Linked DNA regions of Duganella zoogloeoides. The protein of the gene in region 1 binds, or shares a complex with, the protein of each later gene. Links are inferred from orthologs where the notes say so. Each region holds a gene or a part of one and is shown on either strand. Other genes may lie near its edges. The genes, in order: SR858_RS16675 and trxA.

Evidence for each region.
Region 2: the proteins of SR858_RS16675 (region 1) and trxA are in contact, whole or in part, in an NMR structure (PDB 2IPA), measured with the Bacillus subtilis proteins. The link is inferred for Duganella zoogloeoides from one-to-one orthologs.

Annotation. Positions count from the first base shown.
Region 1 is NZ_CP140152.1:3,803,004-3,806,171, forward strand. What follows is about bases 23-2,870. They hold SR858_RS16675 (arsenate reductase ArsC), read right to left. Parts: upstream 1,772-2,870; coding sequence 1,274-1,771; downstream 23-1,273. Other genes in these bases: SR858_RS16670 (arsenic transporter), read right to left, coding at 23-1,260; SR858_RS16680 (ArsR/SmtB family transcription factor), read right to left, coding at 1,761-2,105; SR858_RS16685 (PepSY-associated TM helix domain-containing protein), read right to left, coding at 2,282-2,870. In the rest of the region: more of SR858_RS16670, read right to left, coding at 1-22; more of SR858_RS16685, read right to left, coding at 2,871-3,168. UniProt on the Bacillus subtilis protein: Catalyzes the reduction of arsenate [As(V)] to arsenite [As(III)]. In vitro, can dephosphorylate para-nitrophenyl phosphate (pNPP).
Region 2 is NZ_CP140152.1:5,221,801-5,224,981, forward strand. The notes cover bases 321-3,181. They hold trxA (thioredoxin TrxA), read left to right. Parts: upstream 321-1,518; coding sequence 1,519-1,845; downstream 1,846-3,181. Other genes in these bases: SR858_RS23020 (PAS domain S-box protein), read left to right, coding at 321-1,319; rho (transcription termination factor Rho), read left to right, coding at 2,017-3,181. Outside these bases: more of SR858_RS23020, read left to right, coding at 1-320. UniProt on the Bacillus subtilis protein: Participates in various redox reactions through the reversible oxidation of its active center dithiol to a disulfide and catalyzes dithiol-disulfide exchange reactions.

The DNA.
Region 1 (3,168 bases):
CGCCGCCAGGGTAAGCACGAGGACCGGCACGGTCAGCACAACGCCGACGCGCACGTAGTAGCCCCACGAGATGCGGATGTCCTTGCTGGCGAGGACGTGCAGCCACAGCAGCGTGGCCAGGCTGCCGATGGGCGTCATTTTCGGCCCCAGGTCGCTGCCGATCACGTTGGCATAGATCATGGCCTCGCGCACGGCGCCCTGGGTGGCGGTGGCGTCGATCGACAGCGCGCCTACCAGCACCGTGGGCATATTGTTCATCACCGACGACAGTAGCGCGGTCAGGATGCCGGTGCCGAACGCCGCGCCCCACACGCCGTAGGCGGCGCACCAGTCGAGCGCAGCGGTCAGACAGGCCGTCAGCCCCGCGTTGCGCAGGCCATAGACGACCAGGTACATCCCCAGCGAGAACACCACCACCTGCCACGGTGCGCTGGCCAGCACGGCGCGCGTGGCAATGTGCGGGCCGCGCGCGGCCACTGCCAGCAGCACCGCCGCGCCGCCGGCCGCCACCGCGCTGATCGGCACGCCGAGCGGCTCGAGCCAGAAAAAGCCCACCAGCAGCAGCGCCAGCACCGACCAGCCGGCGTTGAACGTGGCGCGGTCGCGGATCGCGGTGCGCGGCACGCGCAATGACGCCACGTCGTAAGTGGCTGGAATATCGCGCCGGAAGAACCACAGCAACGCGCCCAGCGTGGCCGTCACCGACACCAGGTTGACCGGCGCCATGACGGCAGCGTAGCGCGCAAAGCCGATGTCGAAATAATCGGCCGAGACAATGTTGACCAGGTTGGACACCACCAGCGGCAAGCTGGCGGTATCGGCGATGAAGCCGGCCGCCATCACGAATGCCAGCGTGGCTTGCGCCGAAAACTTCAGCGCGCGCAGCATGGCAATGACGATGGGCGTGAGGATCAGCGCCGCGCCGTCGTTGGCGAACAGCGCAGCCACGGCAGCGCCCAGCAGCACCAGCAGCACGAACAGGCGCGTGCCGCTGCCCTGCCCCCACCGCGCCACGTGCAGCGCCGCCCACTCGAACAGGCCGGCCCGGTCGAGCAGCAGGCTGATGATGATCACCGCGACAAAGGTGCCGGTGGCGTTCCAGACGATATGCCACACGACCGGGATATCGCTGGCATCGATCACTCCGGCCAGCAAGGCAGCGGCGGCGCCGGCAGCGGCGCTCCAGCCGATACCGAGCCCGCGCGGCTGCCAGATCACCAGGGTCAAGGTGACAAGAAAAATCAGCACGGCAATGAGCATGGTGTTTCCCGTGTCAGTTGCGCTGCAAGGCGCCGATGGTGTCCAGCGCCGCCTTGAGCGCAGCGCGGTCACCAAGCAGCTGCGCCAGCGGCAATGCCAGGAAAGCTTCGATGCGGGCGCGGATCAGGCGGTAAGCGTGGTCGAACGCGGTGTCGATCTGCGCTGGCGTGCCCACCACGTGGCTGGGATCGTCCACGCCCCAGTGTGCGCGCACGACCGGCCCGAGGTAGGCCGGGCAGGTTTCGCCGGCGGCGCTGCCGCACACGGTGATGACGATATCAGGCGTGACGTCGAGGTCATGCCACGATTTGCTGTAATAGCCGTCGGTGGATATGCCCCTGGCGTGCAGCAGCGCGACCGCGTGCGGATGCAACTGGCCGGCCGGCTGGCTGCCGGCGCTGAGCGCCCGCCACCCCGCTGGCGCCAGGTGGTTGAAAATCGCCTCCGACAGCACCGAGCGGCACGAGTTGCCGGTGCAGAGGAACAGAATGTGGCAGGGTTTATTTTGCACGTGTCTTCTCCGGGATGCTGGCGGTGGCGCAGGCGGCCGGCCCGCACGGCGCGCCGCCGCAGCAGTTTTCGGTGAGGTAGCCGATCAGGCCATTCATCACGGCCACGTCGGCCGCGTAGATCACGAAGCGGCCCTCGCTGCGCGACGTGATCAGGCCGGCGTGCACGAGCTCCTTCAGGTGGAACGACAGCGACGATGGCGCAATGTCGAGCTGTTCGGCGATCTTGCTGGCGGCCATGCCATCGGGGCCGACTTGCACCAGCAACCGGAAAATCGCCAGCCGGCTTTCCTGGGCGATGGCCGACAGCGCGGCGAGAACTTGCCTGGTTTCCATGGCTTTACTTTCATAGTTCAACGATAGTCAAAGTATTTTACCTGCAAAACCTACGACAATTCAACAACTATCGAAATGACTCAATTCGCACCACGCGGCGCGAAAGATCGAGGCGCAAGCCGCCCGAGGCATTGGATGTGAGCGCGCTGCCGGTCACGCCCGAGCCGGCAGCACGCTCACGCCATGCGCCGCAATCGTCGCGCCGCGATCACGACTGCCGTGGCGCTCAGCAGCAAGCCGCCCGCGCTCAGCGCGATCAGCACCGCGATGCGCGCCGCGCCATGCACTGGCGACAGCCACGCCGGCACGTCCCAGCTGTGCAAAAAATTGAACAGCCAGCGCCCTATCCGCTGGGTACTGTCGATGCTCAGCGCCACCTGGCCGGTGGCCGCGTCGAGATACACCCAGGTATGCCCCGGATCGTCGAACACCACGCGCAAGGCCGGCAGGCGCCGCTCGTTGCCGCCGTACATGGAGGCGTCGCCGCGCTGGTAGTAATACGCGTCGGCCTTCGTCACCAGCTCGAACGCACTGACCGGGTAAGGCAGCAGCTTGCGCGCGACCGCCTCCAGACGCGCCGGCTCCCACTGCTTGGTCACCGTCAGTCCGTCGCCGCAGATTGCGGAGATGCGCGTGTCGCACTGCTTCGTCACCGTCAGTCCGTCGTCGCAAGTTATCCCGATTTGCGTGTCGCACTGCTTCGCCGTGGTCAGTCCGTGACCGCCGGCCACAACGATGCGCGTATCGTTGTGGCCATCGCGCGCCACGATGAACGGGGCGCCACCGAGCACGCGCCATTCCAGTTCGCGCGGCGCAAACGACTGCGCGTGCAACAGCGCCAGCACTTGCACCACCGGCTGCGTCAGGCGCACGCTGGCCGGCGCGCCGCCCTGCATGGCTGCCGCATCGGGCTTTGCTCCCCGCGCATTGAACACACCCAGCGGATTCATCGACATCAGGCCGCTGAACATCCAGGTGCACAGCACCAGTCCGAAGCCAAGCCCCAGCACGTGATGCCAGCGCATGGCGAACTCGCGGTACGGCGTGCGCGCGCCGCTTTTGT
Region 2 (3,181 bases), 1.4 Mb from region 1 along the record:
CCAGAGCGGTCAGCCGCGAACTGGAACTGGTGTTCGAACTCGACCCGGCGTTGCCGCGCGTGCTGCGCGGCGATCCGCTGCGCCTGGGCCAGGTACTGATCAACTACACCAACAACGCCATCAAGTTCAGCGAAAAGGGCCGCATCGACGTGCGCGTGCGCCAGGTGGTGGCCGACGCCAGCAGTTGCCTGCTGCGCTTCGAGGTGAGCGACTGCGGCATCGGCCTGTCGGAGCTGGAAATCGACCGCCTGTTCCAGTCGTTCCAGCAGGCCGACACCTCCACCACGCGCGAGCATGGCGGCACCGGCCTCGGCCTGGCCATCTGCAAGCAGCTGGCGCAGCTGATGGGCGGCGAGGTGGGCGTGCGCAGCGCGCCGGGGGTGGGCAGCACGTTCTGGTTCACCGCGCGGCTGGGCATTTCCGACGCCAGTGTGCCGCAGGTGATCGAGCGGGTGCAGGATGCCGCCGCCGAACTGCTGGCTTCCACCCAGACCGCCGCCGTCATCACCACGCTCAAGGACGCCCGCATCCTGCTGGTGGAAGACAACACCTTCAACCAGCAGATCGCGCTCGAGATGCTGGAAGACGTGGGCGCGTCGGTGTGCCTGGCGGCCAACGGCCAGGAAGCGCTCGACCTGCTGCGCCAGACCGCCTTCGATTGCGTGCTGATGGACGTGCAGATGCCGCTGATGGACGGCCTGGAGGCGACCCGCCGCATCCGCGCCGACCCGCGCCTGAACGGCCTGCGCGTGCTGGCCATGACCGCCACCGCCACCAGCGAGGACCGCGCCCGCTGCATCGCCGCCGGCATGGACGACTTCATCTCCAAGCCGATCCAGCCGGCGCTGATGTACCGCACCATCGCCAGCTGGCTGCCGGTGCACCGCCTGGGCCTCGCGCCCGAGCGCGAGCGGCCCGCCGTACGTCCCGCCTTCAAGCCCACCCTGGCCGGCGACCCGGCCGTGATCGACCTGTCGATCCTGGCCAAGCTGCTCGGCTACCACCCGGAAAAGGTGCGCAAGTTCGCCTTCAAGTTCCTGCACAATGCCCAGGAGGGACTGTCGGCGATGGAAGTGGCATTAAAGCGCGGCGACCTGGCCCAGGTGCGCGAACTGGGCCACCGCCTCAAGTCGCCGGCGCGCACGGTTGGAGCGCTGGGCATGGGTGAAATGTTCGCCAGCCTGGAACTGCTGCCGGCGAGCGCCAGCGACGCCGTCAACCTGGCCACCGCCCGCGCCAGCCTGGCCAGGCTATGGCCGCTGCTGGAGCAGATTACCGAGCAGATTATGAATAACACCACGTTTGCCGACGAAAATTGACGTCAAAACTCAATCTCCGCACATTTATAAAAAATGGGTTATGATTTGATCCATTCCCGCCTGCCGACCTTTGTTGCCTTCCCTATTCCAGACATTGAATTCGCGCACATAGTCGCCATGTATTCTCTGTAACTGGCTTAACGGCAACACTGGCATCATCCCCAGGCGTTATTGATCCCACACCTCGATTGAGGAAAATATGAGCGAAAATATCAAACACATCACCGATACTTCTTTTGATGCCGACGTACTGAAATCCGACCGCCCAGTGCTGGTCGACTTCTGGGCCGAATGGTGCGGTCCTTGCAAGAGCATCGCCCCGATCCTGGAAGAAGTCGCCAAGGAATACGACGGCAAGATCACCATCGCCAAGATGGACGTCGATTCGAACCAGGCAGTGCCTGCCAAATTCGGTATCCGTGGTATTCCTACCCTGATCCTGTTCAAGAACGGCGTGCCAGCGGCACAAAAAGTCGGCGCCATGGCCAAAGGTCAGTTGACTAGTTTCATCGACAGCAATATCTAAGTAAGATAGTATTGCGGACAGACGGCTGCTTCTGCGCCCGCAGAAACAGCCGCCTCAGATCCGGAAAACAGCGTACGGCCCGACCGCAACGCGTTTTATATAAATAAACAGACAACACCACGCAGTTCCCTCCCCTACCTTTACTTTCCCGTCACGGGACACTCAACACATATGCATCTATCTGAATTAAAGGCCTTACACGTCTCGGCGTTGCTGGAGATGGCCATCGGTCTTGATATCGACAACGCGGCCCGCTTGCGCAAGCAGGAGCTGATGTTCGCGATCCTGAAAAAGCGCGCCAAATCCGGCGAGCAGATTTTCGGCGACGGCGCCCTCGAAGTGCTGCCGGACGGCTTCGGCTTCCTGCGCTCGCCCGACGCCAGCTACATGGCTTCGACCGACGACATCTATATCTCGCCATCGCAGATCCGCCGCTTCAACCTGCACACCGGCGATTCGATCGAAGGCGAAGTGCGCACCCCGAAAGACGGCGAACGCTATTTCGCGCTGGTCAAGGTAGACAAGGTCAACGGCGAATCGCCGGAAGCCTCGAAACACCGCATACTGTTTGAGAACCTGACGCCGCTGCACCCGAACGAGCCGCTGCGCCTCGAGCGCGACATCAACGGCACCGAGAACATCACCGGCCGTATCGTCGACCTGATCGCGCCGATCGGCAAGGGCCAGCGCGGCCTGCTGGTCGCCTCGCCAAAGTCCGGCAAGTCCGTGATGCTGCAGCACATCGCCCACGCGATCACCTCGAACCACCCTGACGTTACCCTGATCGTGCTGCTGATCGACGAACGTCCGGAAGAAGTGACCGAGATGCAACGCTCGGTACGCGGCGAAGTGGTCGCATCGACCTTCGACGAACCGGCCACCCGCCACGTGCAGGTTGCCGAGATGGTGCTGGAAAAAGCCAAGCGCCTGGTCGAAATGAAAAAAGACGTGGTGATCCTGCTCGACTCGATCACCCGCCTGGCGCGCGCCTACAACACCGTGATCCCGGCGTCGGGCAAGGTGCTGACCGGTGGTGTGGACGCCAATGCGCTGCAACGCCCGAAACGCTTCTTCGGCGCCGCCCGTAACATCGAAGAAGGCGGTTCGCTGACCATCATCGCCACGGCGCTGATCGAAACCGGCTCGCGCATGGATGACGTGATCTACGAAGAATTCAAGGGTACCGGCAATATGGAGGTGCACCTGGAGCGCCGCCTGGCCGAGAAACGCGTGTACCCGGCGATCAACCTGAACAAATCGGGCACCCGCCGCGAAGAACTCCTGATCAAGCCGGACCAGCTGCAAAAAATCTGGATCCTGCGCAAGCTGCTGTACT